One region of the Pseudomonas sp. TWI929 genome, then DNA from elsewhere that is predicted to be linked to it. Evidence: riboswitches for the same ligand, from Rfam matches in the RefSeq annotation. Region 1 holds a riboswitch; the other holds the start of a gene.
The links. A riboswitch is a leader RNA that binds a small molecule or an ion and turns the genes downstream of it on or off. The one in region 1 is predicted to bind thiamine pyrophosphate.
Positions count from the first base shown of each region.

Region 2: another riboswitch for thiamine pyrophosphate. It lies ahead of thiC (phosphomethylpyrimidine synthase ThiC); the one in region 1 lies ahead of ABE456_RS07915 (TenA family protein).

Region 1 is NZ_JBDJLK010000012.1:15,061-29,839, forward strand. It holds gene ABE456_RS07855 (iron-containing redox enzyme family protein) at 1-995, opposite strand, end outside; gene ABE456_RS07860 (KGG domain-containing protein) at 1,057-1,239, opposite strand; gene ABE456_RS07865 (MFS transporter) at 1,386-2,669, opposite strand; gene ABE456_RS07870 (aldo/keto reductase) at 2,674-3,582, opposite strand; gene ABE456_RS07875 (Dyp-type peroxidase) at 3,672-4,535, opposite strand; gene ABE456_RS07880 (bile acid:sodium symporter family protein) at 4,720-5,619, shown strand; gene ABE456_RS07885 (sterol desaturase family protein) at 5,701-6,168, opposite strand; gene ABE456_RS07890 (GNAT family N-acetyltransferase) at 6,331-6,840, shown strand; gene ABE456_RS07895 (sensor domain-containing diguanylate cyclase) at 6,926-8,494, opposite strand; gene ABE456_RS07900 (DNA-binding protein) at 8,574-9,578, opposite strand; gene codA (cytosine deaminase) at 9,810-11,054, opposite strand; gene tenA (thiaminase II) at 11,159-11,821, opposite strand; gene ABE456_RS07915 (TenA family protein) at 11,818-12,465, opposite strand; TPP riboswitch at 12,545-12,659, opposite strand; gene ABE456_RS07920 (Ig-like domain-containing protein) at 12,911-14,779, shown strand, end outside.
Region 2 is NZ_JBDJLK010000050.1:245-15,023, forward strand. It holds gene thiC (phosphomethylpyrimidine synthase ThiC) at 1-1,715, opposite strand, end outside; TPP riboswitch at 1,870-1,976, opposite strand; gene ABE456_RS18755 (TolC family outer membrane protein) at 2,137-3,573, shown strand; gene waaA (lipid IV(A) 3-deoxy-D-manno-octulosonic acid transferase) at 3,688-4,959, opposite strand; gene ABE456_RS18765 (LysR family transcriptional regulator) at 4,971-5,861, opposite strand; gene ABE456_RS18770 (multidrug efflux SMR transporter) at 5,949-6,281, shown strand; gene ABE456_RS18775 (FAD-dependent oxidoreductase) at 6,416-7,591, shown strand; gene ABE456_RS18780 (aldo/keto reductase) at 7,588-8,400, shown strand; gene ABE456_RS18785 (metal ABC transporter ATPase) at 8,454-9,422, shown strand; gene hldE (bifunctional D-glycero-beta-D-manno-heptose-7-phosphate kinase/D-glycero-beta-D-manno-heptose 1-phosphate adenylyltransferase HldE) at 9,517-10,938, opposite strand; gene msbA (lipid A export permease/ATP-binding protein MsbA) at 11,069-12,877, opposite strand; gene ABE456_RS18800 (O-antigen ligase family protein) at 12,893-14,068, opposite strand; gene ABE456_RS18805 (toluene tolerance protein) at 14,169-14,774, shown strand; gene ABE456_RS18810 (glycosyltransferase) at 14,778-14,779, opposite strand, start outside.

The DNA of each region.
Region 1 (14,779 bases):
TGAGCCTGCAATGCGGCAACGAACGCGGGCATGGCGCCGGGTGCGGCCAGCCACTGATTAATGGTGCGCTGTTGCAGGCGACAATGGTCAGCATGCATGAACTGGCCGTACACCCGCTTGCGCTCAAGGGCAGCGAACAGCTCGGCTTGCAGGTCGAACTGGTGTATCAGGTCAGGTGCAGCGATACCCAGGTTATTCAGGCGATAGCCGCAGCGTACCCTGGCATAGAACGCTTGCTTGTCATGCTCGGGGCTCAGCTGGCGCAGCGCCTGCAGCGACAGCTGCGCGTGGCCGCTGGCGGCGTTGTCGATGGTCACATGCAACTGGAAGTACTGGCCGTCTATACCCAGTTCGGCCAGCTCGTAAGTGGTGATCAGCAGATGCAAGGGTGGTTGCTCATAACCCAAGTTGTAGCCAATGACCTCAGGCAGAAAAGCGTCGCAATGTTGCCCCAGCGCCAGTTGCAGAGTGCCTTGCAGGTAGCGCGTGTCGTCCAGCGGCATGGCCTCCATGCAGCCCAGGCGGCCCAGCAAGCGTTGGTAGATCAGCACGTGGTTGCAACGCGGGTCGCCGTTGCCCAGTTCTTCCAGGTAGGTGCGAATCAGCCCATGATAGCGCGGGTCGCGCCAGTGCCGCAGGGTGCCGTGCAGCCAAGCACCGTCCACGGCTTTGGTCGGTGCGACCTGTTGCAGAAACCACAGCGCATGGGCGCGGTTGGCAAAGAATCGGCGCGGTGCGCCTTGGCGGCGTTGCTTCAGGTATTCGGCGTAGGCGGCAGCGACACTGGCGGCAAGGGTTGCACTCCAGGCCGGCAAGGTGGACGGTGTGTCGGGCAGGTCATCTGGCAAGTTCGCGGCACGTGCCAGTTGCTCTTCGAGCCATAGGCCACTGGTTTCATCCTGGCCTGCCAGCAGCGCCTGGTAGCGTTGTTGAAGGCTGCTACTTTCGGCAGCCACGGGCGCAATTGCATCGGTGTTGCAGTTCATCACCGTCATGCCGTGCTCCCCTTTTCGCTGATTGCAGTGCCAGGTCACCCCGGCACTGCCTGTCGGTCAATTACGAGCGGCCACCTTTGCGGCCCGACTCGCGATCGTGCGGCATGTTGCTGCCCGAGGACTGGCCGCCCTTGCGTCCGGCTTCGGAAGCCTTCTCACGATCATTGGCGAAGTTGCCTGGGTTCTTGTTGCCACCCTGGCTGCCTTGTTGATTGCCGGTACGGCTGTTCTCTTTGTTGGCCATGGTCTCAAACCTCATATGACTTCGGGGTGCACGGCACGCTGCCGTACACAAGTTCGGAGTTCGGCGATATCGGGGGATTCGTTTTATTGCCAAGGGTTCGGACCGGTGGCGTTAAATAAGCGGCGAAGCCATATTTGGTGCGCCTGTCAGTCGTGCGGCGGGTTATCCAGACGGGCCTGGCGGCGGCCTAGCCAACCACCGGTTGCTGCCCAGCCAAGGGCGATCAGCGCACCGATCAACATCGCCAGCTGCGGGTGCTCGCCCATCACGTCCAGCGCGCGCTTGACCCAGCCGCTCAAGGCATCGCCGCCACGGTAGACCACGGTATCAATGAAGTTCTTGGCCTTGTACTTGTCCTCGGCGGGCAGCACGGTAAACAGCATCTCGCGCCCGGGCCGCACCAGCGCGTACTCACCGGCCCGGCGCACCACCATCACGACCACGAATACGGCAAACACCGGTGCCAGTGCCAGCCACAGGAAGCCTGCGGCCATCACCAGCGGCACCGCCACCAGCAACACCCCCACGCCCAGCCGGCGGGCCAGGCGGCCAGTAAGGAACACCTGGGTGAGGATGGCCAAGGCTTGCACCACCGTATCGATCAGGCCGAAAACCTGGGTTTGCCGGGTGCGGTCGGTGAAGGTTTCACTGACGATGCGCGCCTGCTCGAAGTACAGGAAGGTGCTGACGCTGGCCAGTAGCACCACAAACAGGGCGATGCCCAGCAGGTACGGCGAGCGCAGTACGGCGGTGGCCCCGGCAAACGGGTTGCCGCCCAATGGTCGGGAGCCCACGCGTTCGGGTTGCGCCGGCAATGGGTGGCGCGTTCGCCAGCGTTGCAGGTACAGGGTCGCGCCGATACTGCCCAGTAGAAATGCCCCCGCCAGTACCAGCAACCCGGCATGACCCAGCGGCGCCACCAGCAAGGTGCCGAGGATAGGGCCACTGAGCCCGCCCAGGCTGGCCCCGGCGGCCAGCAAACCAAACAGGCGCTTGCCCTGCGCAGTGGAAAACAGGTCGGCGAGCACGCTCCAGGCCAGGGAGATGGTCAGCAGGTTGAACACTGAAAGCCAGATGTAGAAGGCTCGGGCAGTCCACAAATCGTCTGGGTTACGTGCAAACAGCACGGCGAACAGCAACAGGTTGCTGGCAAAGAAGCCGTAGGTCCACGGCAGGATATGCCTGCGCTGCACCCTAGACGCCAGCCAGCCGAACAGCGGCAGGCACGCCAGGGTGACGATGAAGGTACCGGTGAACAGCCATTGCAGGTTGTCTATGCCACCGGCGACACCCATGGTTTCACGCACCGGGCGCAGCATGAAGTAGCCGGTGAACAGCAGGTAGAACAATAGCAAGCCGGCGACCACCGCCGGGCCTTCGCCAGGCTGGATGTTCAGCCCTTGGTCCAGGCGCCGTCGCCAGGCTTGCATGGTGTCAGGCAAACTGCTTGATCAGCGCCTGTTGCTGCGCCTGAGTGAGCATCGGTTCATGCCCGGCCTTGAGCTGGTCGAGCTGGCGTTCAGGCTTACCGGTCGCGGGGATGACTGTGGTCACCGCCGGGTGGCTGATGGCAAATTTGAGAAACAGTTGCGCCCAACTGCTGATGCCTGCTTCTGCGGCCCAGCCGGGCAAGGCCTGGTCCTTGACCCTGGCGAACAGGCGGCCATCGTCGAAGGCCCGGTTGATCAGTACCGCGACGCCTTTGTCCTGGCACAGTGGCAGCAGTTCACGGGCGGCATCGGGGGCGTTGACCGAGTAGTTGATCTGGATGAAGTCCAGCGCCTCGCTGCGCACGATGCGGGCGACTTCGTCCTGGCCACTGTTGAGGTAGTGAGTGATACCGACATAACGCGTCTTGCCCTGCTGCTTCAACTCGCGGGCATAGGGCAGCTGGGTCTGCCAGTCGCGCAGGTTGTGGATCTGCAGCAAGTCGACCTTGTCGGTGCGCAAGCTCTTGAGGCTGCCGGCCCATTGCGATTCGGCGTCGGCCCGGCTGTCGGCGGCTATCTTGGTAGCAATGAAGCACTGCCGGTGCCAGCCACCCTCCTCCAGCAACTGGCCGAGAATGCTGTCGGCGCCGCCGTAGTTGGGCGAAGTATCGATAACCCGGGCGCCACTTTCGAAAAACGCCTTGAGCACCGCTTTCAGCTGCTGGTACTGGGCTGAACCGGCTTCTACCTCGAAACTGCCAGAGGTACCGGCGCCGATCACCGGCAAGGCTTCACCGGTGGACGGCACTTTACGGGTCAGCAAACCCGCCGGGGCGGCGGCGTGCAACCAAGGGCTTGCGGCCAGCAAGCCCAAAGTGGCACCTGCGCGTAGGACATCACGACGTGCATACATGGAAAAGCTCCCGTCATGAATCGGAAACTTTCAAGGCTAGCCGCTCTACCCCTTGCCTGCGGGTGTTTCTGTATCTGGATGTTTAGTGATCAGGCCTGCAGCAGTTGGCTCAGGTCGACACCCGTTTCGCCCATTGGGGGGCACCAGTAGTAGCCGCCGGTCAGTGGCCGGCTGAAGCGGTACAGGCCGTCGATGATGCCGTCTTCGAGGCCGCTCATGCGCCGCAGCTGTACTTCGAACGCATCAAAGCTGTGGCCCAGGGCGACGAAGGCCAGGCCGGCGCCGCGCTGGTCGGCCCAAGCCACCGAACGACGAACGATGAACGCTTCGGGTTCGAAGCTTTCCTGGGCGGTACGCTTGACGTGCGCAGACTCGGGGGCGTCGTCGAGTTCTTCGTTGTCGCTCAGGCGGCGGCCGATGATGTTGTCCTGGTCAGCCTGGGGCAGCGACTTGAAGTACTCCAGGTCGTGCTTCCACAGCTGGAAGGCAGCAAAGCTGGAACCGTCGGCAGCAATGGCGGCTTGCACGGCGTCTGCGTCCACGGGGTTTTCGGTGCCGTCTTCGTAGCCCGTCAGGTCATGGCCGCCACGGTGCAGGAAGCCATCCACGCTGTCGGCCAGGCGCAGGGCGGGTGCTAGCGCCTGCTCCAGCGACTGGGCACGTAGCAGCAGGTCGCCACGTTCGTTGCCACGCAGCCACAGCCACAGGGCGTGCTGGGTGCTCGGGTTTTCCACCGCGGCATCCAGTTGCGGGAACGCGCGCAGGCCTGGCACTTCACGGCCCAGGGCCTTGGCCAGCGGGGCGCCGACGCCCAGGATCAGCTGTTCGCCATCGACCTGTGGCAGCAAGGCATCCAGGGCGGCAGGCAACGCCTCGGGCGACTGCAGGGTGAAGAACAGGTGACGGGCGTGGGCCGGCACCGGGGTGGCAAGCAGACCTTGCTGGAACGGCATGACAGGCTAATCCTCGGTTAAAACGGGAATGCTACTGCGCCTGCAGGCCCACTGCAACGCAGCATGCAGCCTCGCCAGCCGCTGCGCTTGGTAACAAACGGTTACCAAGAGCTGGCCCTTTGCAATTAGCTATCAGTCCGGGCCGACCTACACTCCTGCAGATCCTTCGCCCGAGAGACCGCCCATGACCGCCTCGCCCCTGCTTACCGCCTTTTTGCCGCTGGCCCTGGGCATCATCATGCTCGGCCTCGGGTTGTCACTGACCCTGGCTGACTTTGCGCGTGTGGTGAAGTACCCAAAACCAGTGGTGGTGGGCCTGGCTTGCCAGATCCTGCTGCTGCCGCTGGTGTGCTTCCTGATTGCCAACGGTTTTGGCCTGGAATCGGCATTGGCAGTGGGGTTGATGCTGCTGGCCGCGTCGCCGGGCGGTACCACGGCCAACCTGTTCAGCCACCTGGCCCATGGTGATGTGGCCTTGAACATCACCTTGACGGCGGTCAACTCGCTGATCGCGATCCTGACCATGCCGCTTTTGGTCAACCTTTCGCTGAGCTGGTTCATGGCCTCGGACCAGGCCATCCCGCTGCAGTTCGCCAAGGTCATGCAGGTGTTTGCCATTGTCCTGCTGCCGGTGGCGCTGGGCATGCTGATACGCCATTTCGCACCCGCATTCGCTGCACGCATGGAAAAGCCGATGAAGCTGGTGGCGGCGCTGTTCCTGGCCTTCACCATTGTCCTGGCCCTGGCCAAGGACTGGCAGACCGTGGTCGAGTACGCGCCGGTAGTGGGCCTGGCTGCATTGCTGTTCAACCTGCTGAGCCTGGCTGTGGGCTACTGGGTGCCGCGACTGCTGAACATCCCTAAGCGCCAGGCGATTGCCATTGGCATGGAGATCGGTATCCACAACGGGACATTGGCGATTGCCCTGGCGCTAAGCCCCTCGCTGCTGAACAACGCGACCATGGCGGTGCCCGCGGCGCTGTACAGCCTGATCATGTTCTTTACTGCGGCGGGGTTTGGCTGGTGGGTTAGCCGGGGGCATGTGGCGGCGCAGCCCGAGGGTGAAACAGTGAATCAAGGCTGATCGCCTCTTCGCGGGTAAACCCCACAGCTACCGCTACCCTTGTGGGAGCGGGTTTACCCGCGAAGAGGCCCGTTCAGGCTGTCAGAAATGGTTGCGCTTGCCCCGAAGCTGCTGCTTCAAAACCTTCAACGGCGGTGCATAGAAAAACCCGAACGACACACTCCCAGTGCGCCCCTTCACCGCATGATGCAAGCGGTGCGCCCGGTGTAAACGCTTGAGGTAGCGGTTGACCGGCTGTGGCTTGCGCGGCCAATGCCGGTGAAAGAACCCATCGTGGGCCACCACATACAGCGCCCCGTACCCGGCCACGCCACCGCCCACCCACTGCAATGGCGCATAACCACTTTTGCCCAGCGCCACCAGCGCCGTGGCGATCAGCCCCAGGGCCACCAGGTACACGTCGTTGGTTTCGAGCATGCCCAGTTGGGGCTCATGGTGCGAGCGGTGCAGCCACCAGCCCCAGCCATGCATGATGTACTTGTGAGCCAGCGTGCCAACGCCCTCCATGGCCACCAGGGTGCCGAACAGCACGGCGAAATTGAACAGCATGGAACGTTCCGGGTGATGGCAAAGGGAGGCGCTAGGGTACCGGCTAGCGGTTTATTTTTCCATGTGGCGTGACCGGCTGCAGGCCGAGAAAAGGGTAAGCTAGGTGCGCTGGCAATTACAGCCGCAGGTGTTGGCGGCGGACTAGAACCACAGGAAGGATTCATGCTTGTTCGCGCTACCCTTGAACGCGATATTCAATGGCTGCCGGACGTCGAACGTTCGGCAGCACAGGCTTTTGCCGGCTGGCCGGCACTGGCCTGGCTGGCGCAAGGCGATGTGATGGATTGCGCTCAGCACAGGGCATTCATTGACGCCGGTGGTAGCTGGGTCGCCGAGGATTCAGCTGGGCGCATTGTCGGCTTTGCCTGCGCCCGGTTCGAGGGGCGGGTTTTGCACCTTCACGAGATATCGGTGCGCCATGAGGCCCAGGGGCAAGGTGTCGGGCGCCGGTTGTTGCAGCGGGTGGTCGATGAGGCGCGCCTGGGAGGTGCCAGCGAGCTGACGTTGACCACTTTTGTCGATGTGCCCTGGAATGCGCCCTTCTACCTGCGGTATGGGTTTGAAATGATCGAAAAAGGGCTGTTGAGTGAGCGACTACGGGGCATTCTGGCTAGCGAGCATGCTCACGGCCTTATTGGGCGTTGTGCCATGCGCTATCGAGTTGGTTCCTAGACTCCGAGGCTGCAGCGCAGCCCATCGCCGGCAAGCCGATGCGGTCGAGGTTAGGGCTGGCTTGCCGGCGATAGGGGCACAAGGTTTACTGGTCTACGTCCACCACCACACTTCCCGCCACACAATAGCCATCCCGCCCCTGCCGCTTGGCCTGGTACAACGCCCCATCCGCCGCCGCGATCAGGCTCTGCGCAGTCACCCCCTCCCGCGCCAGGTCGCCCACGGCGATGCCGGCACTGAACGACACCCGCCCCAATGGGCTGCCCGCATGCTCAAACACCTGTCGCCTCAACAGTTGCTGCAGTTCCTGCAGCAGTACCTCTGCCCCAAAGGCGTCGGTGTCAGGTAGCAGCAAGGTGAATTCCTCACCGCCGTATCGCACAGCCAAATCCGCCGGCCGTTTCAATGCCTGCTGCAGCAACTCGGCAAAGCGCCGCAGGCACTGGTCGCCCGCCGGGTGACCGTAGCGGTCGTTGTAGGCCTTGAAGTAATCCAGGTCGAGCATCACCAGTGCCAGCGGGTAGCCCTGGCGCCGCGCCCGGCGCAGTTCTGGCTCGAAAACCGCATCCAGCCGCCGACGGTTACCCAGCCCGGTCAGGCTGTCGGTCAGGGCCAGGGACTTCAGCGTCTGGTGGGCCTGGTGCAACGCCCGCTCAATGACAATGCGCTCGCGCAACTGGCGCAGCACCACGCCACCGAACGCTGCCAGGCCAACCAGTAACAGCAGCAACACGGCCACTGACTTGATCGCATCGTGCCGCCAGGGGGCGATGATCGACTCCCGCGACAAGCCCGCTTCCACCACCAGCGGGTAGCTCGAAAGCGCGCGGTAGCCATACAGTCGAGGGGTGCCATCCACCACTGCAACAGCCTCGGCCAGCCCTTCCGGGGCATACGGCAGGTGGTTGCGGAAAATTTCGCTGTTCGCCAGGCTGCGGCCCACCACCTGCTCCACGAACGGCCGCCTTACCAGAATGGTGCCATCGCGCTTGGCCAGTACCAGCGCGCCGCGCTCGTCGATCTTGAAGTCGCCGTAGTAGCGCACGAACCATTCCACCTTGATGGTGCCTAGCAGCACGCCGGCGAAGGCACCATCGGCATACTCCAGGCGTCGGGAAATGGGGATGATCAAATCGCCGGTCGAGCGGCTGCGCACCACCGAGCCTATACGCACACCGCGATCGGTATGGTTGCGGTGGTAGATGAAATAGTCGCGGTCAGCATTGTTGGCATTCGGCGGGATAGCCGCCTGATCGGTGACGATCCAGCTGCCATCCGGGCCATATACGAACAAACCGTGCAACTGCGGCATGATGTGTTTCTGCAGGGCCAGCAAGGCATGCAGGCGCGGCCGGTTGATGTGGTCGAAACCGTCGCCTTCCAGGCGCTCGGCCAAGGCCGCGGTGATGGCGTCGACCTGGCGGATGGCGTCTTCCGCATGTTGCGCCGTGGCTCGGGCCAGGTTGCTGACCATGTTCTCAGCATTGCTGTAGGCGTGCCGGTAGTCGCGCCAGATGCGCCAGCCTTCTACCAGCACAAAGGCCAGCATCACCACCAGCATGAACGCCAGTACCAGGCGGAACAGCGCCACGGCGCGGCCCTCGCTGGTTACCGCGAAGAGCCCGTCGTCATCCTGTTTCCTGGCTGCGCACATTGGAATCCCTAGCCATACCGCATTCGCCGCCTTTCACTATAGTTCAGCGTCGCGCGGGCAAAACCCACGGCGAAAAAGATTAACCCTTTGCCGCACCCTCACTCTCCGCCGGAAGCGACTGCGCCCTGCACTGCGCCAACGCTTCATCACGTTCCGCCAGTTGCTCCTCAAGCCACTGCAACTGCCGAGCCTGATCGGCGCACAAGTCGCGCCTGGCCTCCAGGCTTTGTGCCTGTACATCCAGCTGCCGGCGCATTTCTTCGCTGGCGCCCTGGGCCTGGGCCAGGATCGTGCGCAAGCCCTGAATCTGCGCATCGCGCTGTTCCAGCAACTCGTCCTGGGCCCGGCATTCGCTGGCGGCCTGGCGGTGCTCACCGAGCAAGCGCTCGTTGTCGCGGTGCAGGCGGGTCAGCTCATCCTGCTTGACGATCATGCCTTGCTGCAGCTGGCGCACTTCCACCTGCAGCTGTTGCAGCTGCGCTTCGTGGCGGCGTTGTTCCTGCTCACGCTGTTCGCGGCTGGCGCTGCGGTAATGCTCCAGGGCATCGCGGGCATGGCGGTGCTTGTCTTCCAGCGAACGCACTTGCTCGTCCTTGTCGGCCAGGCGCACCTGCATCTCACCCAGCGACTGGTTGAGGCTGGCACTGCGCAGCTGTTCGGCCTGCAGCGTACTTTGGGTGGAAAGCAGCTTTTCCGACTCGGCGGCCAATGCGGCCACGTCAATCTGGTGCTGCTGGTGCGCTGCGGCCAATGCCTGCTGGGCGATGGCCAGCTGCGCTTCCAGCTGTTCGCGCTGTTGGGTGAAGGTGCTTTCGGCTTGCTCGATCTTCAGGTCGGCTTCGTCCTGCAGCTGGGTTGCCAGTTGCCCTACCAAGCGGCTCAGCACATCACTCAGCGCCGCGCCACCTTCCGACGCTACAGGCTGCTGGCCGTTCAGTTCTTTCAGGTAGCGGTGAATCGTGGTCTTCGAGCCGGTATTGCCCAGCTCGATACGTATGGCATCGATGCTGGGGTTCTCACCCCGGGCAATCAGCGCCTGACGCGCCTGTTGCACTACCACCTTGTTGATACCGCCCCGGGCCATGCTTGCTCCTACGATTTTGTACTGTGTTATGTAACATGTAATTACATACCAATTATGGAGATAACCAATGGCAGCTGCAAACATTTCCTAAGGTTAAATAATCACGGCTTATCGCACCTTATCGACTGAAAGCGTCGAAAAACCGCAAAGCAATGCGTACCGCCCACGGCAAAGCGCCCCGCTGGCTCAAGGCCGGCGGGGCGCTGTGTAGATCTGAATGGAGGGTTGGCGTCAGCGCATCATGCGCTCAACCATGGCAGGTGTCCTGCGCATCAGCACCTTGCCATTGCGTACCGACACCAGTGCATGCCCCTGGCTGCGCACCATCTCGTAATCGTCTGGCGCCGACAGCAGCAACAGGTTCGCCGGCCGCCCCACCTCGATGCCATAGCGCTCGCCCAGGTTCAGGGTGCGGGCGCTGTTGTCGGTGATAAGGTCCAGGCAACGCTGCAGGTCTTCATAGCCGAGCATGTGGCAGATGTGCAGGCCAGCTTCGAGAATGCGCAGGATGTTGCCATTGCCCAGTGGGTACCACGGGTCAACGATCGAGTCCTGGCCAAAGCATACGTTCATCCCGGCACGATCGATCTCCGCCACGCGGGTAACGCCGCGGCGTTTCGGGTAGTTGTCGAAGCGACCTTGCAGGTGAATGCTCTCGGTTGGGCACGACACAAAATTGATACCCGACAACTTGAGCAGGCGAAACAGCTTGTAGCAGTAGGCATTGTCGTACGAGCCCATGGCCACGGTATGGCTGGCCGTCACTCGGGCCCCCATGCCGCGTACCCGGGCTTCTTCGGCCAGCACTTCAAGGAAGCGCGACTGCGGGTCGTCGGTTTCGTCGCAATGCACGTCCACCAGGCAGCCGGTACGCTCGGCCAGGTCCATCAGGAACTTCACCGACGACACACCCTGGTCGCGGGTGTTCTCGAAATGCGGAATACCGCCGACCACATCGGCGCCGATGGCCACTGCTTCGGTCATCAGCGCCCGGCCATTGGCGTAAGACTCGATACCCTCCTGGGGGAAGGCAACGATCTGCAGGTCGACCAGTTCGCGCACTTCGTCACGTACCTCGACCATGGCCTTTAGCGCGGTGAGTTTCGGGTCGGTTACATCGACATGCGTACGCACATGCTGGATACCGTGATCCACCAACATGCCGATGGTTTTTTTCGCGCGGGTCTTGATGTCGTCGTGGGTGGTGATTTCCTTGCGCTCGGCCCAGCGCTCGATACCTTCGAACAGGGTACCGCTCATGTTCCACTTCGGTTCACCAGCGGTCAGCGTGGCGTCCAGGTGAATGTGCGGTTCGACAAAAGGCGCTACCACCAGGTTTTGTCCGGCATCCAGGTCGTCGGCAGCACCGGGCGCCAGCACTTCGGCCTGCGGCACGATGGCGGCGATGCGCTCGCCGTTCAGTTCGATGCGGAACAAGCCAGGCTTGCCGCGCAGGCGTGCGTTGAGGATGTGCATATTGTTGCTCCTTGCCATGGACTTCGCTCATACGCAATTGTAGGAGCGACCCCATATTCCGCGTCGCCTGCTTCGCGGGCAAGCCCGCGCCCACAGGTACAGCGTCAACTCGAAGCCAGGCCCATCTGCCAGAAATCAGCCTCCAGGCTGGACGCCTGGCCGAAAATCCCCACCAATTCAGCGAAGCGCTGCTCGGTCATGCTCCGCGCCGCCAGCTCATCCAGGTGCTTGCGCGCTGCCGCTGCCACCCCTTGGTAGCCTTCCCCGGCATACTCGCCAATCCACTCGCGGTACGGGTGGTTGCTCAAATCGCCAATGCGCTCAGCCAAGGTCTGGCCGATTTCGGCATAGCCGATCACGCAGGGCGCCAGTGCCACGTGCAGCTCTAGCAGGTCGCCGGCGGCGCCGCAGTCCAGCACGTAGCGGGTATAGGCCACCGTGGCCTGGTGCTCTGGCGCTGCCTCGATATCGGCCTGGGTCAGCCCCCAGCGCGCGCACAGGCGCAGGTGCAGCTCGGTTTCATCCAGAATCGCCGCCAAGCCGGCCTGCGCGGCACGGATATCGGCCGGACGACGGCTCTTGTAGGCAGCCAGCGCCCAGGCGCGGGCGAACTGGATCAGGAACAGGTAATCCTGCACCAGGTAAGTCCGAAATGCTTCTTCGCTCAGCGTGCCTTCGCCCATCTGACGCACGAAGTCGTGGTCCACATAGCTGTTCCACTGCGGTGCGGCTGCCGCCTTGAGGCGGTCGAAGATATCCATGCTCATTTTTCCTCCGGGTACACAGCGTCGAAGAAGGCCAACTCCAGCGCCACGGTGCGCTGGTAGAAGTCGCCCGCCAGCGCAGCTTGCTGCGGGCCGACGCGGTCCAGCTCGGCCTGCAGGAAGGCGACAAAGTCCTGGAACGCCGGGTTGTCGTGCAGGGTGATCCACTCGGCATGGACGAAGTTGTCAGGCATCGGTTTTGGCGCCTTCAGCGCCCAGTCCAGGTACAGGCCTTCGGCAACGTTGAGCACCGCAAGTGCCGCCGCGTAGGAACGGGTCGCCGCCGCTTCGCGCATGATGGCCTTGAAACCTGCGGTTGGCGCGGTGTCGGCCGGTTCGCTGCGTTGTGCCGGGCTTACGCCCAGGGCTTCGAAGGCGCGCAGGAAGTAAGTGTTCTCGTCGCTGGAGATCATCCCGGCAAAGCGGCCGAAGCGCAGGCGCGCCTCAAAGGTGTCGGCGGTAGCGATGGCCGCGCCCAGCAGGGTCAGGAAGCTGTCGAGGAAGCGGTGATCCTGTACCAGGTAATTGACCATGATCGGGTCCGGCAGGCTGCCGTCACACAGTTGGGTCACGAAGCGGTGGCCAACGGCCGCCGACCAGGTCGGCTCGCTGATGCGGCGCAGGGACTGGCTGAAACGTTCGGTCATGTTGCTGTCCTTGATGGGGGTGACAGCGAGACCGTGGAAGGTGGCATGGACTGGCCTCGCAGTGAGGCCGGCAAAAAGGCAGGTTTCAAGTCCCCATCCCTTCGCCGGCATGATCCGGATCAGGTTCGAAGGGTCACCGCGCTGCTGCATCCAGCGGTTTCTCAGCCCGTTGCCGGGCTCCCCTTGGTGGCGCTCAGGTATACCCCAGCGCGCCAGTGCTGTCACTACCCAAACCACCCAAACCCTGGGTATTGGGTGACCCGCTAGTGGGGACTTATACCCATTTTTGACGCCCCGTTATTTAGCGCACCCCAAGCGCTGCAAGGATTTGTTTAACAAAGCATTACAGAAATATCTGTTGGCACAGCGGTTGCTCCGGGCCATTTACCGGGCAAAACGCCATTGATGGCCGAAAGCCATACAGCCGCAAGCGAGGCATCAGTCAATGAAAACACCTGCCGTGATCCACCCAGCAAGGCATGCTTTCCAGCTGTCTTCCGTCACTGCGCTGATGCTCAGCCTTGGGCTGATCACTGCCATGGCCGCCCCCCTCGACGACAACAGCATGCCACCGCCAACCGACCCATCGGCCTATACCGACCAGCCGGCCGACCCGACCCAGGCGCTGCTCAACCTCTCTACCCTGCCAGAGGCCAACGAAGGCGCGCTGGAGCTGACTGACGGTGTATATGGCGACCGCAACACGGTACGCACCGACAACGTATTGCCGCCGGCGCTGCAGACCTCCGACAAATACCCCACCAATGGCAAGCCCAGCCCGTTGTTCGGCGCACAACCCTTCACTCAACAACTGCTGCTGTTCGAAGAATTCGGGCCAGAAAAACTTGACCCTACATTGCCGCCGCCAGACCTGACCTTCCCGGTGCCCACGCTGGGCGCAGCCCCCGCACAAGACCCCAACGTGGTGGCCCGCAGCGGCCCAAGCGGCACCGCGCTGGAAGCCTTCCTCAAGCAACCGGGCCTGTACCCGTTCCCGACCCAGTACGCCAACGTGCTGGATCGCAACCCATGGAAGGCGCAGATCGAGATGTTCCTCAACCGCCACCCGGTCGGTTCGCCAGCTGAAGGCCGGCCACCAGGAAAAGGCTGGTCGCACCAGCGCTGGAACGAGTTTTATCCCCAAGCCGGGTTCAAGACCGCACAGGCCGGTGCGCGCATCAACCAGGGGCTGCGTGACCGCAAACAGATGCATAACTATGCGGTCGGTGAGTTCGCACCGGGCGGGCTGTACTACCAGACGTCCGACATCCCGACCACGTTGGGCACCACCAAGGGCATCGATACCCGCTTCCACCCGAACTTCCCGCTGCAAAACCATAAGTCGCTGTGGACTTTTGACGGAACCTTCCCGCCCAAGCTGCTGATGGTGCGTTATGGCCAACCCATTTTGATGCGCCATTACAACGCGCTGCCAATCGACCCTTCGGCCAACGGCGGCTTTGGCCTGCACACCATTTCCACCCACGAGCACAACGGCCACTCCCCGGCCGAGAGCGACGGCTTTGCCAACGCCTACTTCTTCCCCGGCCAGTACTATGACTATCGCTGGCCGGTGCAGTTGGCCGGCTACGACACCATCAACACCCGTGCCCAGGACCCGCGTGCGGCCTTCCCCTGCTCGCCAGGGGAAACCTTGTTCGTCAACGACGCCACCCCCGGCCTGAAAACCTGCCAGAACGGCAGCATCAAGATTCGCGGTGACTGGCGTGAAACCATGAGTACCCACTGGTTCCACGACCATATGATGGATTTCACGGCGCAGAACGTCTACAAAGGCAACGCCGTGATGATGAACTACTACAGTGCCATCGACCGGGGCAACGAAGCCTTGCAGGATAACGTCAACCTGCGCTTCCCCAGTGGCTCGGCCATGCCGTGGGGGAACCGTGACTACGACGTCAACCTGGTGATCGCCGACAAGGCCTGGGATGCCAACGGCCAGCTGTGGTTCAACCCTTTCAACACCGACGGCTTCCTCGGTGACCAGATCCTGGTCAACTGGCAGTACCAGCCCAAGCTCAAAGTGCGCGCACGCGCCTACCGCTTCCGTATCCTCAATGGCTCGGTGTCGCGCTACTTCAAGTTTGCCGTAGTGCGTGAAATTGCCGGTACCAGTGGTGAGTTCAAAGGGCCGTCCGGCTCCAACGTGTCGTATGCGCGGGTGCCGTTCCACATGATCGCCAACGACGGGAACATCATGGAACACGCCGTGCCGTTCGACGGCACCATGGACCTCAACGGCGACGGCAACCTGCAGGACAACAACGGTATCCTGCCGCTGCAAGGCATCGCC
Region 2 (14,779 bases), on a different contig from region 1:
TGCGCGACCTTGGCCGATTCCTTCGGCAGGGTTTCATCGTGGTAGGCACGGGCAGTGTCCGGGTCCAGGCCCAGGTTGAACTGGTCTTCCCAACGGAACTCGAAGCGCGCCTTGGACAAGGCGTTGTCGCGAATCTGCGCGCCTGGGTGGCCTTTGGCAAGGTCGGCGGCATGCGCGGCAATCTTGTAGGTGATGATGCCAGTCTTGACGTCGTCCTTGTTCGGCAGGCCCAGGTGCTCCTTGGGCGTGACGTAGCAGAGCATGGCGCAACCGAACCAGCCGATCATCGCCGCACCAATGCCCGAGGTGATGTGGTCGTAGCCAGGGGCGATGTCGGTGGTCAGCGGGCCGAGGGTGTAGAACGGCGCCTCGTCGCAGCACTCCAGCTGCTTGTCCATGTTCTCCTTGATCAGCTGCATCGGCACGTGGCCAGGGCCTTCGATCATGCACTGCACGTCGTGTTTCCAGGCAATCTTGGTCAGTTCCCCGAGGGTTTCCAGCTCACCGAACTGCGCGGCGTCGTTGGCGTCGGCGATCGAGCCAGGGCGCAGGCCGTCGCCCAGCGAGAAGCTGACGTCGTAGGCCTTCATGATTTCGCAGATTTCGTCGAAGTGGGTGTACAGGAAGTTTTCCTTGTGGTGCGCCAGGCACCACTTGGCCATGATCGAGCCACCACGGCTGACGATACCGGTGACGCGCTTGGCGGTCAGCGGTACATAGCGCAGCAGCACACCGGCGTGGATGGTGAAGTAGTCCACGCCCTGCTCGGCCTGCTCGATCAGGGTGTCGCGGAACAGTTCCCAGGTCAGGTCTTCGGCCACGCCGTTGACTTTTTCCAGGGCCTGGTAGATCGGCACGGTACCGATCGGCACCGGCGAGTTACGGATGATCCACTCGCGGGTTTCGTGGATGTGCTTGCCGGTGGACAGGTCCATGACCGTGTCCGAACCCCAGCGGATGCCCCAGGTCAGCTTGGCCACTTCTTCCTCGATCGAGGAGCCCAGGGCGCTGTTGCCAATGTTGCCGTTGATCTTCACCAGGAAGTTGCGGCCGATGATCATCGGCTCCACTTCCGGGTGGTTGATGTTGGCCGGGATGATCGCGCGGCCACGGGCGATTTCCTGGCGCACGAACTCGGGGGTGATTTCCTTCGGAATGTTGGCACCGAAACTGTGGCCGGCGTGCTGATCGTTCAGCAGGCCAGCGGCGCGGGCCTCTTGCAGCTTCATGTTTTCGCGGATGGCTACATATTCCATCTCGGCGGTGATGATGCCCTGGCGGGCATAGTGCATCTGCGAGACGTTGGCGCCCGCCTTGGCGCGGCGCGGGTTACGCACGTGGGCAAAACGCAGCTTGGCCAGCTCGGCGTCGTTCAGGCGCTGCTGGCCGAAGTCGGAGCTCAGGCCGTCGAGGCGCTCGGTGTCACCGCGGGCGTCGATCCATGCCGAACGCACGTCGGCCAGGCCCTTGCGCACGTCGATGATGACGTTGGGGTCGGTGTACGGGCCGGAGGTGTCGTAGACCAATACGGGGGCGTTGCTTTCGCCACCAAAGTCGGTCGGGGTGTCGTCCAGGCTGATTTCGCGCATGGGCACGCGGATGTCCGGGCGCGAGCCTTCGACATAGACTTTGCGCGAACGCGGGAACGGTTGCACGGACTGCTGATCGACTTGTGCCGATTCGCTGAGGTTGATCGCTTTTTCTTGTTTGGTCATCACAGGCTCTCCAGACGGCTTCCTAGCAGTGGAATGTCGGGGTGAACCTGAAAAGCGCGGACGCACCCTTGATGGGTGCAGTGCCGGATATGGGGGTGCCTGAAGCTGCATGCAGCTGTGACAATCCCGGACCTGGCACAAGAGGCTCCCCGGGAAGGCGAGCAATCTTGTTCCCTACGCAGGCGCTAACCTGATCAGGTTCAACGGGATCCGCACCTCTGCGATCTCAGCCTTTGCTTCAAGGCACCCCGACAAGAACATGCGCAGTCTAGACTGGAGTGGTCGGCAAAGCCAAGCGGGTAAATGCGTGGATGATGAAAGGCACCCCGAGCGATTGTTGCCGGGTGCGCATGGCACTACACTGGCCCGTCGCTCGATACTCAACAGTTCAGTAATTAAATTTCGTACAAGGATTGCCTCTATGCTGCGCAAACTTTCACTGGCGATTGCCGTGTCTTGTGCGTCCAACGGAGTGGTCTGGGCAGCGGACGTGCCCTCAACAGTCAAAACCGACCTGGTCAGCGTCTATCAGGAAGCGGTGGACAACAACGCCGATCTGGCTGCAGCGCGCGCCGATTATGGCGCCCGCCGTGAAGTGGTGCCGCAGGCCCGCGCAGGGTTGCTGCCGAACCTGTCGGGCGCTGCCGAGATGCAGAATACCCGCACCAAGTTCGACGAGCCCTCAGCGACCACCAACCGTAGTGGCAACTCCTGGAGCGCGACCCTGGCCCAGCCAATTTTCCGCGCTGACCGCTGGTTCCAGTTGCAGGCTGCAGAGGCAGTCAACGAACAGGCCGCGCTGGAACTGTCGGCGACCGAGCAGAACCTGATCCTGCAAACCGCGCAGAACTACTTCGCCGTGCTCCGCGCCCAGGACAACCTGGCCGCCACCAAGGCCGAGGAAGCGGCATTCAAGCGCCAGCTGGACCAGTCCAATGAGCGTTTCGATGTGGGCCTGTCGGACAAGACCGACGTCTTGCAATCCCAAGCCAGCTACGACACGGCACGGGCCAACCGGATCATCGCCGAGCGCCAGGTGCAGGATGCCTTTGAAGCGCTGGTCACCCTGACCAACCGCGAATACACCTCTATCCAGGGTGTGGTGCATACCCTGCCGGTGCAGGTGCCTACGCCCAACGACGCCAAGGCCTGGGTCGAAACCGCCGGGCGCCAGAACCTCAACCTGCTGGCCACCAATCACGCTGTCACCGCCGCCGAAGAAACCCTTCGCCAGCGCAAGGCCGGCCATGCGCCGACCCTGGACGCAGTTGCCCAGTACCAGAAAGGCGACAACGACAACCTTGGCTTCAGCAACTCGGCGGCGCTGCCGAACGTGCATTACAGCGGCGACATCGAGCAAACCAGCATCGGCCTGCAACTGAACATCCCGATCTACAGTGGCGGCCTGACCAGCTCGCAGGTACGTGAGGCTTACCAGCGCCTGAGCCAGAGCGAGCAACAGCGCGAGAGCCTGCGCCGCCAGGTGGTGGAAAACACCCGCAACCTGCACCGTGCGGTAAACACCGATGTGGAGCAGGTGCAGGCGCGCAAGCAGTCGATCATCTCCAACCAAAGCGCGCTGGAAGCCACTGAAATCGGCTACCAGGTGGGTACCCGCAACATCGTCGACGTGCTCGATGCCCAGCGCCAGCTTTACACCTCGGTGCGCGACTACAACAACAGCCGCTATGACTACATTCTCGACAACCTGAGCCTGAAGCAGGCGGCCGGCACCCTGAGCCCGCAAGACCTGCAGGACCTCAAGCGCTACCTGAAACCGGACTACAACCCAGACAAGGACTTCCTGCCGCCGGACCTGGCTGCGGCGGCAGCGAAGAACTTCGAGCGCCGCCCCTGAGAGTGATGTTGGCTTCATCGCGGGTAAACCCGCTCCCACAGGTTCATCAGCGCCCTCAGGCCTGATGCGATCCCTGTGGGAGCGGGTTCACCCGCGAAGAAGGCCACACAGAATTCAGCGCATGAGCCTGCCCAGGCCATCGAGCAAGCGCTGCAACGCCCCTTGATTGGCCCGCATCACCGCCCTGCCCGCCTCGCCCATGCGCTGCGCATCCTGCGGCAACTCGACCAGGCGCCGCACCGCCTCGGCCAGCCCGTCGGCATTGTCCACGTGCTGCAACGCCCCCGCCTCACTCAGCATCGCGCTGATTTCGAGGAAGTTGAACACATGCGGCCCCATGATGACCGGCAATGCCAGCGCCGCAGGTTCCAGCGGGTTGTGCCCACCCGTCGCCACCAGGCTGCCACCGACAAAGGCAATGTCGGCCAAGGCATAGAGGAACAACAACTCCCCCATGGTGTCGCCCATCAGTACTTGAGTCTGGGCTTCCACCGGCGTACCGGCAGAGCGGCGCACGGTGTTGAACTGTTCGCTGCACAGCGCATGCACTGCTGCGAACCGCTCAGGGTGGCGTGGCACCACGATCAGCAAGGCATCGCCATGCACCTGCAGCAACTGCCGATGCGCCTGCAGGACCAATGCATCTTCACCTTCGTGGGTACTGGCGGCGATCCATACCGGACGCTGCCCGCCCCCCCACTGCTCACGCAATGCCTTGGCATGCGGCAGTAGTTGCTCGTCGATCTTCAGGTCGAATTTGATCGAGCCGGTGACCTGCACGCACTCAGGGCGCGCGCCCAGCTCGCGGAAGCGTTGGGCCTCAGTTTCGGTCTGCACGGCAATCAGGTTCATCTGCGCCAGCATCGGCCGGGTCAGCCTGGCAAAACGCCCATACCTGCGGGCCGAACGCGCAGACAAACGTGCGTTGGCCAAGGCCACCGGAATGCCGCGCTTGGCACACTGGTGAATATGGTTGGGCCACAGCTCGGTTTCCATGATGATGCCCAGCTTCGGCTGAACATGGTCAAGAAAACGCCCCGCCGTCCACGGCAGGTCGTAGGGCAGGTAGCAATGCTGCACACGCGGTTCGTCGGCGAACATGGCACGAATACGCTCGGAACCGGTGGGGGTCATGCAGGTGAGCGTGATCGGCAGCTCAGGGTAGGCCTTGAGCAAGGCTCGCACCATCGGTGCTGCGGCAATGCTCTCGCCGACTGATACCGCATGCACCCAGATGCCGCCTTGGCGCATGGACGGCAGCTTGAAGGCAAAACGCTCGGCGATACGTTGGCCATAGGCCGGCGCCTTGCGCGCGCGCAGATACAGGCGCAACGCAACCAGCGGCAGGCCCAGGTGAAACAGCAAGGTATAGAGAGTTCTGTTCATGGCGGCGGAGTTTACCCGATCGCGCGCAGGTGCACCGCAAAGCGCTCGGCCAGCCACTGCGCGGCCGGGCCCAAGGGCTCATCCCGGCGCCAGGCCAGTTCCGCCACCAAGGCCGGTGGCCGCCACTCGCTGTCCAGTTCGACCATGTGCGCCTGGTAGGTCGGGTACTGCACCACGTGCCGCGGCAGCCAGGCCCAGCCCAGGCCGCGCATCAGCAGTTCGGCCATGGCATAGAAGCTGTCGGCGCGCCACACCTGCGGGCTGATCGCCTCGCCGCCAGGGTAGCCGCTTTGCTGCGGGGTGATCAGCAATTGTCGATGGCGGGCCAGTTGCTGGCGGGTGACCCAGCCTTCGCCCGCCAGCGGGTGCCCCACTGCACACACCGTAACCATCTCTACACTGCCCAGGGCACGCCGCTCCAAGGATGCCGGAATGCTTTCGTGGTGGAAAAACAGGCCAAGGTCGGCACGCCGCTCCACCAGCTTGCGCGCCACATCGCCCTGGGCGCCGCTGGCCAGTTGCACCTCCAGGTACGGGTAGCGGCTGGCCAACTCGTCAAGACTGTCGATGACCGGCTGGTAGGGCATGGCTTCGTCCTGGGCCACCCGTAGCAAAGCTTCCTGCCCGCGCATCAACGCCAGCGCGCGACCATCCAAGCGTTCGCACTGGCGCAACAGTTCACGGGCATCCTCCAGCAGCGCGCTGCCGTTTTCGGTCAGTTTCGGCTGCCGGCCGCTGCTGCGCTCGAACAGGGTAACGCCAAGGTCGGCTTCCAGCAGGGCGATGGCACTGCTGATTGCCGACTGCGCCTTGCGCTGCTCGCGGGCCACGGCAGAGAACGAGCGCAATTCTGCGACGCGCAGAAAGGTGCGCAGCTGTTCAAGGTTCCACTGCTCGGCCATCAACCTATCTCCATTATTGATAGGTAATGACTTTACCCCATCCAGGTTAGGTCTAGAATGCCCGCCCAGTAACCGGAGGATCCTGCCATGAATGCCTATACCTATCTCGCCATCGCCATCTGCGCCGAAGTCATCGCCACCGCTTCGATGAAAGCAGTGAAGGGCCTGAGCACGCCGTTGCCGCTGCTGCTGATGGTGGTGGGTTATGGCATTGCGTTCTGGATGCTGACCCTGGTGGTGCGCAGCATTCCGGTGGGAATTGCCTATGCCATCTGGTCGGGGCTGGGGATCGTGCTGATCAGTGTGGCGGCGCTGGTGGTCTATGGGCAGAAACTGGATGTGCCGGCGATGCTGGGCATGGCGATGATTGTCGGTGGGGTGGTGGTGATTCAGCTGTTCTCCAAGACGGCGGGGCATTGATGGTTGCCTGAGTAATTTGGGGCCGCTTGCGCGATCCCTGTAGGAGCGGCCTTGCGTCGCGATGGGCTGCGCAGCAGCCCCCTTGTGCCTGACCCTGTATACTTGCCAGCTGTCCCAGTCTTCGAGGTACCGCCATGCCAACCGCCATTTCCACTGACGTAGTGATCGTCGGCGCCGGGGTCGCAGGCCTCTGGCTCAATGCACGTCTGCGCCGCCTGGGCTACTCGACAGTGCTGGTGGAGCGCGCCAGCCTTGGTGGCGAGCAGACCATCAAGTCGCAGGGCATCATCCATGGCGGTACCAAGTACGCCCTGCATGGCGCCCTTACCGGCGCCTCGGAGGCCATCGCCGACATGCCGCGCCGCTGGCGCGAAGCCCTGAGCGGCAGCGGCGAGCTGGACCTTACCCGCACCCGCCTGCTGTCCGACGCCCATTACCTGTGGTCGCCAGGCACCCTGGCCGGCAACCTCACCAGCTTCTTCGCCAGCAAGGCAGTGCGCGGCCGGGTCGACCAGGTCAAGGGCGAGCAACTGCCGCCGGCACTGCAGGACCGCGCCTTCAAGGGCAAGGTCTACCGCCTGGCCGAACTGGTCATCGACGTGCCCAGCCTGCTGGCCAACCTGGCCGAGCTGGCGGGCGACAGCCTGCTGGCCGGTGAGCACATCGAGCCGCTGCGCGAAGGCGAGGCACTGGTCGGCCTGCGTGTAGATGGCCGCGACATCCTCGCCCAGCGCATCGTGCTTAGCGCCGGCGCCGGCACCGAAGACCTGCTGCATGCCCTGGGCCTCAGCCAGCCAGCCATGCAAACCCGCCCGCTGCACATGGTGCTGGCCAAGGGTGCCAACCTGAAGCCGCTTTACGCACACTGCCTGGGCGGCGGGCCAAAGCCGCGGGTCACCATCACCACCCACCCGGCCGCCGATGGCCAGTGGGTCTGGTACATGGGCGGCGACCTGGCCGAAGCCGATGGCGTGGCCCGCGAACCGGCTGCGCAAATTGCCGCGGCGCAGAAGGAAATCGCCAACCTGCTGCCATGGGTCGACCAAGGCCAGCTGCACTGGGCCACCCTGCGGGTCGACCGCGCAGAACCGGCACAATCGGGCCTGGTGCGCCCGGACAATGCGTTCCTCGCCGACCAGCAACGCCTGCTGGTGGGCTGGCCGACCAAGCTGGCCCTGGCACCGGACTTCAGCGACCGGGTCATCAGCCACCTGGAGCGCGATGGCATTCGCCCGCAGGCACAGGCCGACCTGGCCGACCTGCCACGCCCACCGCTTGGCGTAGCGGCGTGGGAGCAACTGCTGCCATGAGCCTGCCAACCCTGCACAATTTCCACCGCCCGCTGGGCAGCACCGGTTTCAAGGTTTCACCGCTGGGCCTGGGCACGGTCAAGCTGGGCCGCGACCAGGGCGTCAAGTACCCTACCGGCTTCACCATCCCCGGTGATGATGAAGCCCGCCTGCTGCTGGCCCAGGCCCGCGAGCTGGGCATCAACCTGATTGACACCGCGCCGGCCTATGGCCGCAGCGAAGAACGCCTGGGCCCACTGCTGCGCGGCCAACGCGATCAATGGGTGATCGTCAGCAAGGTTGGCGAAGAATTCGACAATGGCCAGTCGCACTTCGATTTCAGCGCCGCCCATACCCGCCGCTCGGTGGAGCGCAGCCTGCGCCGCCTGGAAACCGACCGCATCGAACTGGTGCTGGTGCACTCCGACGGCAACGACCTGGCGATCCTTGAACAGCAGGAGGTCTACCAGACCCTGGCCGAGCTCAAGCAAGAGGGCAAGATCCTCGGCTACGGCCTGTCCGGCAAGACCGTCGCCGGCGGCCTGAAAGCGCTGGAGCAGGGCGACTGCGCCATGGTCACCTACAACCTCAACGAGCAGGCAGAACGCCCGGTGCTGGACTACGCTGCCGAACACGGCAAGGCCATTCTGGTGAAAAAGGCCCTGGCCAGCGGGCATATCTGCCTGGCCCCTGGTGTCGACCCGGTACAAGCCAGCTTTGAGCTGCTGTTCGCCCACCCAGGTGTCAGCAGTGCTATCGTCGGCACCATCAATCCGTTGCACCTGGCCCACAACGTGGCCACCGTCGCCCGCATCCTGGGCCAGCACTGAGTTGCCCCTGGCCCATTGGGCCTGGAGACTGACCCGACGCAAGGAGGAGCCTCGTGGCGCGAACGCTGATCCGCAAGAACCCGAGCAACTTCAAGACACTGCCACTGCATGTGGAGGCCAAGCCCGAAGGCCTGATCTACCAGAGCATCGGCATGCCGCTGAACTTTGCCCAGACCCAGCAGCGGCGCAAGGCCATCCAGCTTCCCGACGCGCAGCGCTTCGTGGTCGAACTGGCCAACCTTGGCGTATCGGTGCGCCTCACCCTGCATTGGCAGAACCGCGATTATTGGGTGCTGGTGCGGCAGCGCCGGCAAGACCGTGGCGACGTGGTGTTGAAGCTGATTTCCGGCTATGTGCCGGCGCAGGAACTGAACCTGCCGTTGCATACGGCCGTGCAGGAAGTGGCCGAAGAGTGCCTGCTGGAAACCCCGGAGGGCTGGCTGGGCGGGCGCTTCAACGACACCTGGCTGCCCGTACCCTACGCCGCCGCTCTGCACTATCGCGAAACGCCGCACTTCGTGCTGGCCCCAGAGTCCGGTGCCGCCCGCCCTGTGCACTGCGGCAAGCTGATGCTACTGGAGCGGCCACGGGCTTATGTGCACTTGCCCACGGCATCGCTGCAGTTGATCTATGACATGCGCCTGCAGGTGCCAAAGGAAGCCAAAAAACTTAGCCTGTTCCACGTCGATGAGCGGCTGGAGGGCGACCAACTGGTGGCGCGGCTCAACCGCAAACGGCCAGACCTGTACCTGATGCCATTGAAGGACGGCCAGCCACTGGCTGAGCTTTATACGCTGAAGAAGGACCAACTGGTGCCAGCGAGTACGCGTGGGCTGTACCTGGCCGAGAGCTTTGCCCGCCAGGAAGGCTGGGTGGTGACGGACGAGCGGGTGCGCTGGAAGGACTGGGTGAAGCAGCAGGGCCTGGTGGAGAGCAAGCCGCTGCGGGCGTCGCACCTGCAGCGGTTTGGCGACAAGGCACGGGCACTGCTGGAGCGGGCTCGCACTTCACTGCACAAATAATATTCTGGGCCTGCTCGGTCCCTGTAGGAGCAGCCTTTCGCAACACAAGGCCGCTCCTACAGGGACCAGTGAAGGTCAAAAAAGTGGCGTTCAATCAGTGCTTGCGGATCTTCTCGACAATCGCCGTAGTCGAGCTGTTCTCGACCAGCCCCAGCACCTTCACCGTGCCGCCATAGGCCTTGACGATATCGGCGCCCACTACCTGGTCGATGCCATAGTCGCCACCCTTGACCAGTACGTCCGGCTTGACCTGGCTCAGCAGGTTTTCCGGCGTACCCTCAGGGAAGCTGATCACCCAGTCCACCGCGCCCAGGCCGGCCAATACGGCCATGCGCCGGTCGACGCTGTTGATCGGCCGACCAGGCCCTTTCAGGCGGCTGACCGAGGCGTCGTCGTTGACCGCGACGATCAGGCGATCGCCCTGGGCCCGCGCCTGCTCCAGGTAGGTGACATGCCCGGCATGCAGGATGTCGAAGCAGCCGTTGGTAAAGACGATCTTCTCTTTGTGCGCCCGCGCATCATCGATGGCCAGCAGCAGTTGCTCCAGGCCCAGCACACCGCGCTCGGAGCCTTCTTCACGCTGGATGGCCCGGCGCAACTCGGGGGCGCTGATCGCAGCCGTACCCAGCTTGCCGACCACGATGCCCGCCGCCAGGTTGGCCAGGGCCACCGCGTGGGGCAGGTCCTCGCCAGCGGCGATGGCTGCGGCAAGGGTGGAGATGACGGTATCGCCGGCACCGGTCACATCGAACACTTCACGCGCCCGCGCCGGCAGGTGCAGCGCCGGCTGGCCAACACGCAGCAGGGTCATGCCGTGCTCGCCACGGGTCACCAGCAAGGCGCCCAGGTCCAGGTCCTGCAGCAGCTGCAGGCCCTTGGCGACCAGATCGGCCTCATCGGCACAACGGCCGACGATGGTTTCGAACTCGCTGAGGTTCGGGGTGATCAGGCTGGCACCGCGGTAGATGGAAAAGTCCTTGCCCTTGGGGTCGGCCAGCACCGGAATGCCCTTGGCCCGCGCCGCCTGGATCAGGCTCTGGTGATTTTTCAGTGCGCCCTTGCCGTAGTCGGACAGGACCAGCACCTTGACGCCCTCGAGCAGGCCATCGACCTCGGCCCCCAGCGACAGCGGATCGGTGGCGAACGGTTCTTCGAAATCGATGCGCAGCAGCTGCTGGTGACGGCTCATGACCCGCAGCTTGACGATGGTCGGCTGATGCGCGATGCGCTGGAACACCGAGCGCACGCCAGCGGCCTGCAGGCTGTTGGCCAGGCTGTCGGCGGCCTCGTCCTGGCCGGTGACACCAATCAGCGAAGCCGGTGCGCCCAGCGCGGCGATGTTCAAGGCAACGTTGGCCGCGCCGCCGGGGCGATCCTCGATCTGATCGACCTTGACCACCGGAACTGGCGCTTCAGGCGAGATACGCGAAGTACCGCCATGCCAGTAGCGGTCGAGCATGACATCGCCGACCACCAGTACCGGGGCTTGATCGAAACGCGGCATGGACAACTTCATGGGCAACCCATATGGAAATAATGAACAGGGGCAGGATATTAGCACAGGGTAGACGACGGCTTTATGGCCAGATCGTCCCTGGAAAATTCCCGTGACAATCGGGGCCGTGTCGGCCCCGATCAAGGAGGGTTCAGGTGATATCGGCCTTGGCCGGCTCATCCAGCCCCATGGCATGCAAGCGGGCATAATGGCCATTGGCCGCGAGCAGCTCGGCATGGCTACCGCGCTCGACCAGGCGGCCCTGGTCCATGACCAGGATCAGGTCGGCCTTCTCGATAGTCGACAGGCGGTGGGCGATCACCAGCGTGGTGCGGCCTTCCATCACATGGTCCAGAGCCGCCTGGATGTGCCGCTCGGACTCGGTATCCAGCGCCGAGGTGGCTTCATCGAGGATCAGCAGCGGCGCGTTTTTCAACAGTGCCCGGGCGATTGCCAGGCGTTGGCGCTGGCCGCCGGAGAGCAGTACGCCGTTCTCACCCACTTCGGTATCGAAGCCTTTCGGTAGCCGGTCGACGAACTCCTTGGCATAGGCATCGGCTGCTGCAGCTTCAATGTCTGCACGCGGGGCGCCAGCCAGGTCGCCATAGGCGATGTTGTTGGCCACGGTGTCGTTGAACAGGGTGACGTGCTGGGTTACCTGCGAAACGTGGCGGCGCAGGTTGCGCAAGCGATAGTTCTCGATTTCCACGCCATCGAGCAGGATCTGCCCCTGGTCGTGGTGATAGAAGCGCGGGATCAGCGCCGCCAGGGTCGACTTGCCGCTGCCGGAGCGGCCGACCAGGGCGATCATCTGCCCTGGCTCTGCGACAAAGCTGATGTCACTCAGCACTTCACGCTCGGTGCCCGGGTAGGTGAAGCTCAGGTTGCGCACTTCCAGGCGCCCTTCCACGCGCTCCTTCTCGACGGTGCCGGTGTCCAGTTCAGGCGCTTCGTCCAACTGTTCGAAGATGCTCTCGGCACCTGCCAGGCCCTTCTGGATGGTCGAGCTGACTTCCGAAAGCTGACGAATCGGCTTGGGCAGCAGGCCGGCGGCAGTGATGTAGGCCACCAGGTCACCGGCGGTGGACTCACCGCGCAAGAACAGCACCAGGAACATCAACGCGGCCATGGCGCTGTAGATCACCAACTGCAGCATCGGCGTGTACAACGAACCGGTCTTGGTCATGCGCAGCTGCTTGTCGGTGTTGCTCTGGCTGGCCCTGCTGAAACGCTGCTCCTCGTAGGCCTCGCCGCCGAAGCTGCGCACCACGCGGTAACCCTGGATGGTTTCGGATGCGACATGGGTAACGTCGCCCATGGCCACCTGGATCTTCTTGCTCTGCTTGCGGAATTTCTTGCTGGCGACGCTGACCATCACCGCGATCACCGGCAGGATGGCGACCATGACCAGGGTCAGGTGCCAGTTCATCCACAGCAGGTAGGCGAACAGGAACACCACGGTCAGGCCTTCGCGGATCACCACCTTGATGGCATCGGTGGCAGCACCGGTGACCATGGTCACGTTGAAGGTGATGCGCGAGATCAGGTGCCCGGAGTTGTGGTTGTCGAAGTAGCGGTTGGGCAGCACCAGCAGCTTGTTGAACAACTCCACACGCAGGTCATGCACCAGGCACAAGGAAACCTTGGCCAGGAAATAGTTACCCAGGAACGAACCCAGGCCCTGCCACGCGGCGATCAGGATGATCAGCAGCGGCACCGCCTGCAGCAGTTGCAGGTCGCGCAGGTAGGGCACGTTGGGAAACAACACCGCTTCGGGGTTGCTCAGCCCATCGACGAAATACTTGAGGATCCCGGCCAGCATCGGCTGGGTCGAGGCAAAGATCACAAAACCGACAATGCTCAGCAGGAAAATGCCGACATAAGGTTTCACATAGCTCAGCAGCCGGAAGTAGATCTTCAGACTGGAGGTGTGCTCCGCCGGACGCGGTGTTTCGGCCATTATCGAGCTCGCTGTTCAGGTTGAACCGGAAATTTTACCACAGGCGCCATTTTCGGCACGCCCCCATGGCAGCAACATGGCAAGGCCCACAGGCAGCCAGCTGATGAACCACTCGGCACGCGGCGTACCGGTGAGGCTGGCGGCATCGAACTGCATGGCCAGGGTCGAGTACACCCAGAAGCCAAGCAGCACCTTGCCGAACAGCGTGCCACGCGCGCGTACGATTTCACCCAGGGTGAACAGCCACACCATGACCCACAGCAGCATGCCTGGCAGGCCCATTTCCACGGCAACATGGGTGAACATGTTGTGGGAGTGGTCGAACTTCTTGCCAACTGCAAACACATCATAGTCAGCACCCAGGCCCAGGCCGGTCCAGGGGTGTGCGGAAATCATGTCGAACACGGCATGGAAAATTTCTGGCCGGTAGGACGAACCGCGTGCGGCAATCAGGTCGTACACGACGTAGAAGGCCAGGCTGGTGGCAAGCACTGCCAGGATGGAAAACACCCGGCTGTGACGGTCACGGAACCACAGCGGCGCGATTACCACGGTGATCACCAGGGCCAGAATCGCCCCTCGGCTCTGGCTGAGCATGGCGAAAGCCCCCAGGCAAACCAGTGCCGCCAGCCACAACAGCTGCATGCCACGCTGACGAGGTGGCTCGTAAAGCAGGAAGAGCACGGCCGAACCGATGACATAGGCGCCCAGGATAGGGTGCGAAATCTCGCCGATACCCGCCAGCCTGGCCAGCAGGTGCTGCCCCTTCAGCCCATAGAAGTTGATGATCGATACCAACGCAGCAACGGCCAGCAAGGCGCTACCAACCAGTACCAGCTGGCGAATGCGGGCCATGCCAAGCTGGGCAAGCAGTGGGAACGCCAGCAGGAACACCAGGATGTAGATCAGGCGCTTGACCTCGCGCCCAGGGTCCTCTGCGGGTGACCAGGCCAGGCTGAGCCCGCTCCAGGCCAACAACAGCACCACGCTCAACCACAGCGCCGGCTGGCGCTTCCAGGCTTGCACGAACACCTCCCTGGCGGACCACGCCAGTACCAGCGTCGGCAGCCACAGGAACAACACCAGGCCCTGTTGATAAATCTTGTTGCTTGGTGCCAAGGCAATCGCAGCCAGGAACCAGACCAGACCCAAGCCTAACCAGGCTCGTGCCCAGCTTTTTTGATACAACATCCACTCCCCCGAAGAATCAAAGACACCATCCATGGTGCTACAGCATTATTTTCGGCATTATTGCCGGTCATTTTGCTCGTCAGACGACAAGGCTCTATTCATGCAATGCTCCCGGCTCACCCAGGTCGACTTCGATCAGCTGACACTCGGCGCACAGGTGCTTGAGGCAGACAGCCATGGCGCCAAAGTCTACCTGCTCGCGGATGGAAATTTCCTCAAGGTTTTTCGTAGGAAGCGGCTGATTTCATCTGCGCTGCTGCGCCCTTACTCACAGCGCTTCGTCGACAACGCCGCGCGCCTGGCGCAAATGGGGATTCCAACCCTTGAAGTGATCAGCCAGCACAAGCTCGACCTGCCAGGCCGCACCGCCGTGCTGTATCGCCCGCTGCCTGGGCGCACCCTGCTGCAGATGTCGCGCGATGCCGGCTTCAGCTGGGACACCTACCTGCCACGCCTGATCGAACTGATCCGCCAGCTGCACCGCTGCGGCGTCTACTTCCGCTCGCTGCACCTGGGCAATGTGGTGGTCACCCCCGACCAGCGCCTCGGCCTGATCGACGTCGCCGACATGCGCTTCCTGCGCCCGCCGCTGTCGGCGCGCATGATCCGTCGCAATGTGCAGCATATGGTGCGCTACATCGAACGGGAGAAGCTGGGCGACCGCTTCCCCCTCGCCGACTTCGAGGCAGCCCTGCTGGCGCGCTGAGCGTC